DNA from 4 places in the Paucibacter sp. KCTC 42545 genome. Region 3 is predicted to be linked to each of the others. Evidence: predicted binding sites of a transcription regulator. Region 3 holds the regulator's gene; each other region holds the start of a gene.
What was found. Region 3 encodes FNR, which switches genes on or off when oxygen is low (the NO sensors DNR and NnrR bind a similar motif). Its sites were predicted from a motif close to TTGATNNNNATCAA; they were not measured.

Region 1 (3,204 bases), 1.1 Mb from region 3:
CGACCGGCGTCAGGGCGCCGGCCGAAAGCAAAAGTTGGGGAAATTCCATGACACGACCCTGTTGAAGCTGTTGGGGCGCATCATCCGGATTGGAGTATGTTCTGTAAAATACATTGAAAAGCATAAAACAATACTAAAAACAGAACAATGCAACTCGATCAGCTGAACTTTCATCACTTGTTCTACTTTTGGCGGGTCGCCAAGCTGGGGCATCTGACGCGCGCCGCCGAAGAGCTGCACACCTCGCAATCGGCGGTGTCCTCGCAGATTCGGCAGTTGGAAGAGCGCCTCGGCGAAGACTTGTTTGCCCGCGAGGGGCGCCGCCTAACGCTGACGGACACCGGCCAATTGGTGCTCGCGTATGCGGAGAACATCTTTGGTCTCGGCCAGGAAATGCTGGGCCGGCTGCAGGGCCGCATGGCCGGCATCACGCGTTTGCGGGTCGGCAGTGTGGCCACCTTGTCGCGCAACTATCAGGAGAACTGGATTCGGCCTTTGCTGGCGGACCCCACGGTGGTCTTGACCCTGGAGTCCGGGCTGCTGGAGGGCTTGATCGCGCGGCTGTTGCAGCATCAGCTGGATGTGGTGCTGGCCAACGAAACCGTGCCCGCCGATCCGTCGCGGCCGCTGCATTGCCGCTTCCTGGGCAGCCAGGCAATCTCCTTGGTCGGCCCGGCGAGCCGCTGGCAAGCGCAAAGCCTGCGTATGCCCGAGGATCTGGACGGTCTGGATATCGCCTTGCCCGGGCCACGCCACGCGCTGCGGGCGCAGTTCGATGCGCTGTGCGCTTCGGCGGGTGTAACGCCTCGGCTGCGGGCCGAAGTGGACGATATGGCCATGCTGCGTTTGATTGCGCGTGACAGCGGCTGGTTGACCGTGCTGCCGCAAGTGGTGGTTCAAGATGAGTTGCGAGCCGGGACCTTGGTCCCCGTCGCGCAGTCAAGCGCCTTGCAAGAGCGCTTTTACGCCATCACCACGCCGCACCGGCACCGCATCGAGGCGCTTGAGCATTTGATGGATCGAATGCCTGAGGGCTGAGTGCCTGGCGCGAGGCTGGCTCGGAGCGCGGCCGCTGTGGCGAAGGCCCGGGCACCAGCCTGCGGCGATACTGCGCGCTGGAGAGCAAAAAACAAACGGCGCGGATGGCTGGTGCGAGTGCAAGCGCCGGCCACCAGGGACGGCCGGCGCTTGCGTTCGTTTTCATCGTTTCATGCATCAGACCCGACTACTTTTTGAACAAGCCTCAGGCGCCCCGCTGCCAGACTGGGGGCAATTGGAGCCCTCCTATCGACTGGTGCACTTCAGCAAGGGCGCCGATATCTTTGCCGAAGGTGAGTGGCAGCCTTTTGTCTATGTGATCCGCCACGGCATGGTCAAGCTCAGCTATTTCAATGAGCAGGGCGAGGAGTGGATCAAGTCCTTTATCGGCGAAGGCGACTTCTTTGCCTGCCCGAACGTGCTGGTGGCCGGCCAGAAGACCGACTACTCAGCGATTGCGCTGGAGTCTTGCCAAGTCGAGCAGATTCGCTACGTCGACCTGCGCGAGCTGATGGGGCGCCACGCCAGCTGGCAAGGGGCGGTCTTGCAATTGCTGGAGCGGCACATCGTGCGCAAGGAGCAGCGCGAGCGCCAACTGCTGACCATGCGCCCTGAGGAGCGCTATCAGTCCTTTTTGAACAGCTATCCCGCCTTGGCGGAGCGCATCCAGCAGCGCGATATTGCGCACTATTTGGGCGTTACCCCCGAGGCCTTGAGCCGGATCCGCAAGCGCCTGCGGGCTTGATCTAGCGCAAGTGCGGCGCATGTGAAATTGGCCGATTGATTTGGATCATTTGAAGCGCGGCTCGCAGCGACGAAGCTGACGGCACTTTCCCAGTTTCGCAATGCTTCGAATTGCGTGAACTGGGCTTTCGCCGAGTTTTGCGGCTTCTTCGCTGACCAATCGACCCCACCATGCTGACCTCTGCATCCAATCGCGCTCCCTCCTCAGTCAAAGCCTATTTGCTGGGCGGCGGCATCGGCTCCATGGCCGCCGCGGCCTTCATGATCCGGGACGCCAAAGTGCCTGGCGCCAACATCACCATTTTTGAAGCCTCCCCGCTGATGGGCGGCAGCCTGGACGGCGCCGGTGACGCCGAGCGCGGCTACTCGCTGCGTGGCGGCCGCATGCTGACCACCGACAACTACGAGTGCACCTGGGACCTGTTCAAGACCATCCCTTCGCTGGAGCATGCCGGCCAAAGCGTGTTTGACGAAACCCTGGCCTTCAATGAGAAGTACAAGGCGCATTCGATGGCGCGCCTGGTCAATCGTCAGCGTGCCAAGATGCCAGTCGAGTCCATGGGCTTCTCTATGCACGACCGGGTGGAGTTGTTGCGCCTGAGCAATGCCAGCGAAGAAGAGCTGGGCACCTCCACCATCACCGACTGGCTCTCGCCCGCTTTCTTCGAGACCGAGTTTTGGTTCATGTGGGCCACCACCTTCGCCTTCCAGCCCTGGCACAGCGCCGTGGAATTCAAGCGTTATCTGCACCGCTTCATGCTGGAGTTCTCGCGCATCGAGACCTTGGGCGGCGTCAAGCGCACCGTCTATAACCAGTACGACTCTTTTGTGCGCCCGCTGCAAGCTTGGTTGCAAGCCCAGGGTGTGCAGTTCGTGATGGACGCCAAGGCGACCGACCTGGAGCACCGCGAAGCGGGTGGCAAGTTCGTAGTGACTGCCATTCAGCTGAAGCGCGCGGGCGCCATTGAACGCGTCGAGGTGGGTGCCGATGATCTGGTCTTCTTCCAGAACGCCTCCATGACCGATGCGTCCAGCCTGGGTTCCATGCACAGCGCGCCGCCCGCCTTGACTAAGCGCGATAGCGGCGGCTGGACCTTGTGGGAGAAGCTGGCCCAAGGCCGCCCCGAGTTTGGCAACCCCGCCGCCTTCAACAGCAGCATTGCCGAGTCGATGTGGAATTCTTTCACCGTCACCCTCAAGGACACGGTGTTCTTCGACAAGATGCGCGCCTTCAGCGGCAATGAGCCGGGGACAGGTGGCTTGGTGACCTTCAAGGACTCGAACTGGTTGATGTCCATCGTGCTGGCGCATCAGCCGCACTTTGCCAACCAGCCGGCCGATGTGCAGGTGTTCTGGGGCTATGCCTTGTTCCCCGATCGCGTCGGCAACTTTGTGGCCAAGCCCATGGCCGAGTGCACGGGT
Region 2 (3,204 bases), 130 kb from region 3:
CGCGACCTGGTTCTGCGGCACGGCGAACAGGCCGAAGGGGTAGTTGTCGCGCAGATCGTGCTTGGTGGTGAAGGGGAAGCGGCTCAGGTCCGCCAGCGTCTTGAGGTCGCTGGGGTGCACGCCGGCCGCATCAAAAGCAGCCTTGTAATGCGGCACATTGTCGTAAGCATGGGCCAAGCTCCAGCGCAGGCGCTGCAGTTGCAGGGCTTGCAACTCGTCGCGGCTGGCGGTTTCGATCGGGTCCAACTCGCCCGGGGCGGGAATTCTTGCGCTCATATCAAAAGCTCGTCCTGAGTCAGTCAGTCAGCGGAAGCGGCGGCATCCGTGGGCATGGGCAAGAGCACCACGGGCTTGCCCTTGATGCGGTAAGACTTGCCACGGAACACCGCGATCAGCTCGTCGTTCTGGTTGGTGATGGTGATGTCGTAAACGCCGGTGCGACCGGCCAGCGACACCTCGTGGGCCACGGCTTTGAGCCGGTCGCCCAGACGAGCCGGTGCCACGATGTCGATGGCAAAGCCCGAGGCCACCGTCAACTCGTTGTAGGAGTTGCAGGCGAAGGCAAAGGCCGAGTCGGCCAATGTGGTGATGAAGCCGCCATGGCAGATGTCAAAGCCATTGAGCATGGACTCTTTGATCGTCATGACCAGGGTGGCGGCGCCGGGGGCGATGGCCAGAATCTCCATGCCCAAACCCTTGGACGCGCGGTCGTTGGCAAACATGCCATCCCGCACCGCTTCGGCGATTTCTTGTGCATTCATGGTGTCAGCGATCCTTGAACACGGGCTTGCGCTTTAGCAAGAAGGCATTGACGCCTTCTTGATAGTCGTCGCCAAAGCCAAGCTGGCTTTGCGTCAGCCCCTCTTGCTTGAGCGCTTCGTCAAAGTCCAGCAAACCGGCCTGGTCAAACAAGCGGCGGGTCTGCGCCATCGCGCGCACCGGGCTTTGGCTCAGGCGCTGCGCCAGGGCTTGGGCGGTGGCGGCCAAGTCTTCGTCGGCCACCACTTGGTAGATCAGGCCCATGGCTTGCGCCTCGGCTGCCGGCAGCTTCTCGCCCAGCAAGGCCAACTGCAGCGCGCGCGCGCGGCCCACCAAGCGCGGCAGCAGCCAAGTGCCTCCGCAGTCGGGAATCAGACCGATCTTGGCAAAGGCTTGAATAAAGCTGGCCGACTGGCCGGCCAAGACCAGATCACAGCCCAAAGCCAAATTAGCGCCCGCCCCAGCAGCCACCCCATTGACGGCCGCAATCACCGGCACCGGCATGCTGCGCACGCGCAGCGCCAGGGGCACGTAAAAGCCGTCCAGCAACTGGCCGATGTCCTTGGGCGCGTCGGCCGGGTCATCGCTGGGCTTGACGTAGGGGTCAGACAAATCCTGGCCGGCGCAGAAGGCGCGGCCCGCGCCGGTGATCACCACACAGCGCACCGAGGCATCCTCGGCCGCGGCATCCAGCGCCTCGCGCAGCTGAGCCAGCAAGACCGAGGTGAAGGCATTGAGCGCCTGCGGACGGTTCAGCGTGAGCGTCAACACGGCGCCGTCCTGGCTGCTCAAATACTGCGGTTCTAGCTGCATGCGTGGCCCTGAATTGCGGCACAGTGGCTGGGCCTACCTCGGGCCCCGGCACTGCAATTTGACAAAAGTCGACCAAACAAACATTCTTGACCGACCGGTCGGTAGATCGTAGGCTGTGCATTGATTTAACGCAAGCGCAGCAAGGCAGTACTAACCCTAGACCGCCCAGCCCGCTCGCGCCAAAAGCCCTTTCGCCCACTCAGCTGCTTCAAACCCGAGAGCTCAAACACCATGCCCAGCTATGCCATCGACGGCGTCATCCCCGTCGTTCACCCCAGTGCCTACGTTCACCCCAGCGCAGTTTTGATTGGCGACGTGCATATCGGCCCGGGCTGCTATATCGGCCCCTGCGCCAGCCTGCGCGCCGACTTCGGCCGCATCGTGTTGGAAGCGGGCGTGAATGTGCAAGACAGCTGTGTGGTCCACGGCTTCCCCGATTCCGTCACCCTGGTGGAGACCAATGGCCATATCGGCCACGGCGCCGTGCTGCATGGCTGCACCGTGCGGCATGACGCGCTGGTGGGCATGAACGCGGTGGTGATGGACGAGGCCGAGGTCGGCGCCTACAGCATCGTCGCGGCCTGCGCTTTTGTGCGCGCCGGCCTCAAGCTGCCCGAAAAATCACTGATCGCCGGCTTGCCCGCCAAGGTCATGCGCGCCTTGAGCGAGGACGAGATCAAATGGAAATTGCATGGCACCCAGACCTATCAAGACCTGACCCTGCGTTGCCACGCCGCGCTGGTGGAGGTGCAGCCGCTGACAGCTGAAGAGGAGAACCGGCCGCAACTGAAGGTGGCGGGGCCAAAGACCTTGATTGCGAACAAGCGGGCTTGAGCGAGGCAGGGACAGCGTCGAGGCATCGGGCGTCCGCATTGGCGGCACCTGATGTGCGCCGCCTGCCTGCATCAAGCCGCCCTCAAACCCCGAGCACGCAGTGCGGCAGAACGATGTCCACAACCAAGCCGCTGCCGGGTGCACCGCCCAGGCTGAGCTGGCCGCCAATCTTTTGCACCATCATGAACACTAGGTGCAGACCAAGCCCCGTGCCGCCCTGCCCCCGTTTGGTGGTGTAAAAAGGTTCCAGCATGTGAGCGCGGACATCAGGTGCCACGCCTGCACCATCGTCGCGCACCTGCAAATGGAGATCCTCACCCACCGCATTGGCCTTGATGGTCACGGTCAGTGTTCGCCCTTCAACGCAGCCATGTTTCAGGGCATTCATCAGCAAATTCGACACCATCTGCCCCAAGCTGCCCTTGGGCAAGCGCACGCGAAGACCCGCGGGAACCTCCAGGCAATGATGGGCGCCGCGCTGATCGAATTCGGCCCAATGGGCGGCCAGCAGCTGCGCCAGCTCTTGTGACAGCAGCAGCTCCACCGGGGCCGCGGTCGCTTGCGCGTTGGTCAGGGTCTGAAAGCTCGCCAGCAGATCAGCGGCGCGTTCAAGATTGCGCAGCACCAGGTCACCCGCTCTTTCGATCCGCAAACTCAGCTCTTGCAGATGGCTGCGCGACACTTTTTCCGCCCGCACCGCCTCAATCAGTTCGCGGGCATAAGTCTTCAGGCCCGATGAAGAGGTGATGGCCACGCCCACCGGCGTGTTCACCTCATGCGCCATGCCTGCCAACATGC
Region 3 (3,204 bases):
TGTCGTAATAGGCCTCCAGCGTCTTGACGTTCTGGCTGTAGTTGGCGCCAACGCGGCCGATCGCCGACACACCCAAAGCAATCAGGTCACAGTCCGGCTGGGTGCTGTAGCCCTGGAAATTGCGATGCAGGCGGCCCTGGCGCTTGGCTACGGCCAAGGAGTCATTGGCCAAGGCGAAATGGTCCATGCCGATATAGCTATAGCCATGCGTCATGAAGCCTTCAATCGCGCCGTGCAACATCGCCACCTTGGCGGCACCCGGCGGCAGTTGGGCTTCGTCGATACGGCGTTGCGGTTTGAAGCGCTGCGGCAAATGAGCGTAGCCGTAAAGCGCGATGCGATCCGGCTTCAAGGCACCCACTTGCTCGATGGTGCGAGCAAAGGACTCGGGGGTTTGCAGCGGCAGACCGTAGATCAGATCCACATTGGTGGACTCAAAACCCAGCTCGCGCGCCGCCGTCATCAAGGCCTCGACGCTAGCAAAGCTCTGCTGGCGATGCACCGCCTTTTGAACATGCGGATCAAAATCCTGCACGCCGAAACTCAGGCGGTTGAAGCCCAGGCTGCGCAGATGCTTGAGGCGGTCCACATTGACCGTGCGCGGATCCACCTCGATGGCCATCTCGGCTCCGGCAACGATGCGGAAGCGCTCACGCAAGGCCTGCACCAAGCCCGTCAACTCTTCATCGCTGAAGAAGGTCGGCGAACCGCCACCCAGATGCAGCTGAGACACCCCGGCGCCGCGACCCAGATGGACCAGCGTCAAGTCCATCTCGGTGATCAAAGCTTGCAAGTACTCCGCGGCTTTGTCGTGATGCTTGGTAATGACCTTGTTGCAGGCGCAGTAGTAGCACACCGATTCACAGAAGGGGATGTGCACATAGATCGACAAGGGCGCAGCGCCGCCAATCTGCGAGCCGGTGGCCCTTTGCACCAAAGCCTGCGCGTAGTTCTCGGCGGTGAAGGCCTCAACAAAGCGATCCGCGGTCGGGTACGAGGTGTAGCGTGGCCCGGACACATCGAAACGACGCAACAGGTCTTCGTTGATGATGCTCACGGCGGAGTCTTTGCCTGACAGGGCTTGGGGCTGGGTGATAGAAACCATGGCTCGCATATTGCCAAGCCCGCCACACAAGCGATTGACCGAGATCAAGTTTGGCCTCATTCTTTGCCCTAACAATCGCATGTATTGCGCATTGGGCTTGAGCTAAATCATGTTTGGCGAAGCCGATAAGCGGCGATCAGACGTTCGAATCGCCGCCTTGCCCCGAACAGATGCCGACAACGGCGCCTGCCCACTGCGATATGCGTCATCCATAATGCACTCTATGAACGTCACCGTACCTATCAAGATTGAACCGCTCAAGGTCGCCTGCTCCAGCTGCAATTTGCGCGAGCTTTGCCTACCCGTGGGCTTGTCGTCGGGTGACCTCGAGCAGCTGGACGAGCTGGTTGCCACCCGCCGCCAAGTGTCGCGCGGCGACACCTTGTTCCGTAGCGGCGATCCGTTCCAGTCGCTTTACGCGGTGCGCACCGGCTTTTTCAAAACCTGTGTCTCGTCGGAAGATGGCCGCGACCAAGTCACTGGCTTTCAAATGGCGGGCGAATTGCTGGGCCTGGACGGCATCAGCACCGACCGCCACAGCTGCGACGCCGTGGCGCTCGAAGATTCCCAGGTCTGCGTAATTCCCTTTGAGCAACTGGAAGAGCTGTCGCGCGAGTTCACCGATTTGCAGCGCCAGTTCCACAAGATCATGAGCCGGGAAATCGTGCGCGACCACGGCGTGATGCTCTTGCTGGGCAGCATGCGGGCGGAGGAACGCCTGGCAGCCTTCTTGCTAAACCTGACCCAGCGCCTGCAGGCGCGCGGCTTCTCCGCCGCTGCCTTGGTGCTGCGCATGACGCGCGAAGAAATCGGCAGCTATTTGGGCCTGAAGTTGGAGACGGTCAGCCGCACCTTCTCAAAATTCCAGGAAGAGGGCCTGCTGGAAGTGAAGCAACGCCACTTGCGCATCCTTGACCAAGCGGGCCTGCAAAAGCTGGTGAACAACGGCGCCTGCTAAGCCCTAGGCTTAGCGGCTGCTGAGCCGCGCCAGCGGCACAATAAAAGAAGGGCTGAGTGGTACTCAGCCCTTCTTTCTTTCATTCAGGCATTCAGCATTGAGCGCCGCCCGAGCGAGCGGCCTACTTCGACCTACTGCGGCCATCGCCGCGGGTGAATGGCTTGAGGTGCATCAGGCGTCTCCGGCAAGGTGGCCAGCATCAGGCTGATGCTGGATGCCAAGCTGATGACGCTCCAAAAAATCAGAAAGCTGAGCGTGTAAACGGCCTGGCGGGAGAGTTCCATACGCTCGCCGCCGAACCAGGTCAGATCGCTGGGGTCAACCACCGAAAACACCAAACCCTCGGTCACCCCTGCCATCACAAAGGCCGGCCAGGCAATGGCCATCGCCCAGCGTGCCAACCTGGACGTAGGTGGCGGCAGATCCACCGCAAAGGTGGCGTCATCCGACTCAACACGATTGCGGGGCTCGGTATTCATCTTATTGCGTACCAGTGGCAGCGTGATTGCGGCCCTTCATGGCCGGTGCCAAGGAGGCCGGAGCGGCTTCCTTGGAAGCCTTGCCCACATACGTGGTCTGCACCTTGGACTCGTCCAGCACCGTCTCGGGGAAATGCAGGGCCAGGTACAGGGTCACAAAGCTGGCAAGCACCACCAGACCCGGTCCACCCCACACCAGCCACATGAACTTCTCACGCCACCAGGGGCTAGAAGACTCGGTCTTGCTCTTGTTTTCTTGACTCATTGCGTCAACTCCTGCTTTGCAAGGACTTCTTATTCAAAAATTCGTTCGCGCTTAGCGCGGCACGACAAAGGTCGATTTTTCCTTGATCTCGATCTTGCCGCTGGCCACACCTGCTTTGTCAACCGCCTGTCCCATCAAGGCAAACGAGATGGCATGCGCGCCGACACCGGCCTGCGCCGCCGACTCCGGCGGAATACGCACCGCCACCGACACCCAACGCGCTTCGGCCGGCGCCAAGACCAAGCTCACTGGCTTACCCAAGGCGATGCCTTCCATGCCCTTGACGCTGACGCTGAACTGCTGCGCGCCCTCGGTCGCATTCATGATCTGCAGGCGATAGAGGTTCTCGATATAGCCGTCTTCCACCAGGCGGGACAGCACGCCGCGGTCACGCACC
Region 4 (3,204 bases), 760 kb from region 3:
GTGACATGGCGCTCAAAACCCACTGCGCTGGGCGCGACTGGTGAAAAAGATGCCGCTCGGCGCGTCGGCCTTGAGCGTGGCTTGGCGCGCGAAGCTGCGGGTGTCCAGCACGTTGACGGCGTTATCGTCACGGGTCGAAATCCAGACCGACTCACCGCGAGGAGTGAACTCCATATGCAGCACCGCCTTGCCGGGGCTGAGGGTTTGAATGACCTGCCGGCTCTGCGTATCAATCACCTGGACCTGGTTGTAGTCAGGCACCGCGAAGTTCACCCAGACTTGGCGCCCGTCCGGCCGGGCCATCACGAAGACCGGCTGGCCGGCCACCGGGATACGGCCCAACTCCTGCCAGCTGTCAATGTCCACCACCAGCACCTCATGCCGGCCGATGGCGGGCAGATAGGCCTGCCGGCCGGCAATGGCCCAGCCGCGCAAGTGCGGCATCTTGAAGACCGGCAATGGCTCCTGGCCACGGCCATAGCCGGCCAAGATTCGCTCGGCCTTGGGCTGCGCGGCCCAAAGGTCGATCTTGACCAACCCGTCTTCCCCGAAGAGGCCGGCGATGTAGTAGCGGCCATCCGGTGTGATGAGGGCGTCATAGGGCTGCCGACCAACGTTCTTGAACTTCTGCAACTGCGGCGCTTGGCCTGCGGCCACGCCGGAGAGATCGGCGATCCAGATCTCATTGGCATCGAACAAGGCGTACATGAAACGCTGGCCCGGCAGCTCAACCAAGCCCACTACGCGGGACAGCTTGCCAGGCTCGTACTCCGCCGGTATATCTGCCACCAGGCGCAGCGTCTGGCTGTCAAACACCCGGATGCCGCCCGGCTGATAGTTCTGCGCGGCCACCAGGCTGCCGTCTTGCGAGATGGCGCCGCCAATCGAATTGCCGCTTTGCTGAATCCGGTCCACCAGGCTGCGGCTGGGCAGATGCACTTTGCTGAGCGCGCCATCGCGTCCAAAAACAAAGGCGTAGGCGCCGTCGCGGGAGTAGACCAGGGAAGCATGCGACAAGTCGCCCAGCCCCTTGATCGCCCCCAGCACCTCACGGCGGCTGGTGTTGACCACCTGCAAGCTGCCACTGGCGCGTTCAACCACCAGGCCGAGATCCCCGGTGCCCACCGACAAGGGTGGCAGCGGTGACGCCGGTGGCGTGGCGACACAGGCGACCAGCGGGACGCACAGGCTGAGCAAGGCAAGCATGCGTGCGCCTGCGCGTTTGAAACGACGGACGCGATGGACAGACATGAATGAGGAAATGGAGACGAAGTTCATGGCCTGTGCTCTTGCGTAGCAAGTTCCTGTTTTGGCGCTGGGGGCCGCTGCATATAGGCCGCCAGCCAGTCCGCTTCTGCGGCAGTGATCATGCTTTTCCAGGCAGGCATGGGTGTGCCCGGCCGGCCGTGGTAAATCGTGGCGGCAATCGCCGCTTGCGGCATTTGCTGCACGGCCTCAGCGTGAATGGCTGGCCCCAGGCCGCCGGTCAAGCGCAGGCCGTGGCAGGAGCCGCAGTCGTGCGCAAGCATGCGCCGTAGCTCTTGCTGGCGGGCCGGGCTGGGTTGGATGTCGGCAAGCACGGGGCTCGACGGCGCGGGCTGAGCCTCCACGACGGACCCAGACAGCCCGTAGAGCAACACAGTTAGCAGCAGCAGAACGTTGCGATTCAACATGGCGCCATGCTCCCCTGCGAGGCATCAACTGTCCTTGAACTGCATCAAGGACGAAGAGAAGCCACGCTCACCACAATCAGGCCATGCACCACAAACAAGGTGTCAGCGCCGGAGCCCCAAAAATGAATCCACGTATCGAGCCCCGCCACCTCTCTCGCTCCAGCCGCAACAGCCCGACTTGGGCACAAGTGACCCTGGTCGGCGCCGGCCCCGGCGACCCCGAACTATTGACGCTCAAAGCCGCGCGCGCGCTGGCTGAGGCGGAGCTGGTGCTCTACGACAATTTGGTGTCGGCGGAGGTGATGGCCCTGGTCAATCCCGCGGCGGAGACGATCTTCGTCGGCAAGAAGTGCGGCCTTCACGCCCTGAGCCAGGAAGGCATCATTGAACTGATGATCAAGCTGGTACGCGGCGGGCGCCGCGTGCTGCGCCTCAAAGGGGGGGACCCCTATATCTTCGGGCGCGGTGGCGAAGAGGCTGAGGCCCTGGCTGCGGCAGGCATTCAGTTTGAAACCGTGCCCGGCATCAGCGCCGCACAAGCGGCCGGCGCTGCGGCGGGCATTCCGCTGACGCACCGCTCACATGCCGGCACCCTGATCTATGCCACCGGTCATCTTCGCGCCGCCAAGGACACAGATGATGCCGACTCAGAGGCCCTGCCGCTGGACTGGCCCATGCTGGCCCGGCCTCACCAAACCGTGGTGATTTATATGGGGCTGAACAGCCTGCCCCTGATCAGCCGCCAACTGATTCTGCATGGCTTGCCTGCCGATACCCCGGCCGCGCTGGTTGAGAACGCCAGCCTGCCGAAGCAGCGCTGCATCCGCGGCAGCTTGGCTGAGTTGCCGGAGTTGGCCCGCAGCCACGCCCTGAAGTCCCCTACTCTGCTGATGATTGGCGAGGTGACCGCCATGCATGAGCGGCTCAGCCCGGCGATGCGCCAAGCCGATGCCCAGCAGCCCTCGGGGCTGAAGCAAGCCGCCGCAATGGTTACAACCGGCTCGCTGGAGCGTCACTGCAAGGTGTAGCTGGCCAACTCGCGGGGCTGCAAGATATGGATGTCGCGCCGCGAGATTTGAATCAAGCCTTCGTCCTCTAACTCCCGTAGCACTCGGGAGAAGTACTCTGGCGTCAGGCTCAGGCGCGAGGCGATCGTGGCCTTGCTGACCGGCAGCGACACGGTATGGGGCCGGGCCGGTGCGCAGCTCTCGTCTGATTGCCCCTTCAGTAAGAAGCCCACCACTCTTTGCAGACCACTGTGCAGGCAATAGCTTTCCACGTCATGCAGCAAATTCTGGATGCGCTGTGAGGCCTGGGCCAATAAGCGCAGCGAGAAATTGGGGTCCCGGCCAATCTGCGCGACCAAGGCGGCCTTCGGAATGCGCAGCAAGAGCGAATCACTGAGTGACAGCGCGCTGAAGCCGTGGCGCTGGTCATTGAAGATGGCGGACTCCCCCAGGCTTTGGCCCGGGCCGATCAGCTCCAGCACCTTTTCGCTGCCATTGGCGGCCAGGGCGAAGACTTTGATGCG

Region 1: AT984_RS15970 (oleate hydratase) is a predicted target of FNR. The motif match lies at 1,819-1,832, and genes of this name have one in related genera.
Region 2: AT984_RS11975 (phenylacetic acid degradation protein PaaY) is a predicted target of FNR. The motif match lies at 1,631-1,644, and genes of this name have one in related genera.
Region 4: cobA (uroporphyrinogen-III C-methyltransferase) is a predicted target of FNR. The motif match lies at 1,708-1,721, and genes of this name have one in related genera.

What each region holds. Positions count from the first base shown of each region.
Region 1 covers NZ_CP013692.1:3,706,872-3,710,075, reverse strand. The annotation lists gene AT984_RS15985 (NADH-quinone oxidoreductase subunit L) at 1-49, opposite strand, end outside; gene AT984_RS15980 (LysR family transcriptional regulator) at 148-1,038, shown strand; gene AT984_RS15975 (Crp/Fnr family transcriptional regulator) at 1,211-1,783, shown strand; gene AT984_RS15970 (oleate hydratase) at 1,954-3,204, shown strand, end outside.
Region 2 covers NZ_CP013692.1:2,748,055-2,751,258, forward strand. The annotation lists gene paaK (phenylacetate--CoA ligase PaaK) at 1-276, opposite strand, end outside; gene paaI (hydroxyphenylacetyl-CoA thioesterase PaaI) at 300-761, opposite strand; gene AT984_RS11970 (enoyl-CoA hydratase-related protein) at 766-1,572, opposite strand; gene AT984_RS11975 (phenylacetic acid degradation protein PaaY) at 1,804-2,406, shown strand; gene AT984_RS11980 (sensor histidine kinase) at 2,489-3,204, opposite strand, start outside.
Region 3 covers NZ_CP013692.1:2,615,328-2,618,531, forward strand. The annotation lists gene hemN (oxygen-independent coproporphyrinogen III oxidase) at 1-1,105, opposite strand, end outside; gene fnr (fumarate/nitrate reduction transcriptional regulator Fnr) at 1,329-2,063, shown strand; gene AT984_RS11360 (hypothetical protein) at 2,195-2,542, opposite strand; gene AT984_RS11365 (hypothetical protein) at 2,544-2,807, opposite strand; gene ccoG (cytochrome c oxidase accessory protein CcoG) at 2,859-3,204, opposite strand, start outside.
Region 4 covers NZ_CP013692.1:1,850,887-1,854,090, forward strand. The annotation lists gene ahbB (siroheme decarboxylase subunit beta) at 1-7, opposite strand, end outside; gene AT984_RS08215 (cytochrome D1 domain-containing protein) at 13-1,206, opposite strand; gene AT984_RS08220 (c-type cytochrome) at 1,275-1,673, opposite strand; gene cobA (uroporphyrinogen-III C-methyltransferase) at 1,796-2,701, shown strand; gene AT984_RS08230 (Crp/Fnr family transcriptional regulator) at 2,686-3,204, opposite strand, start outside.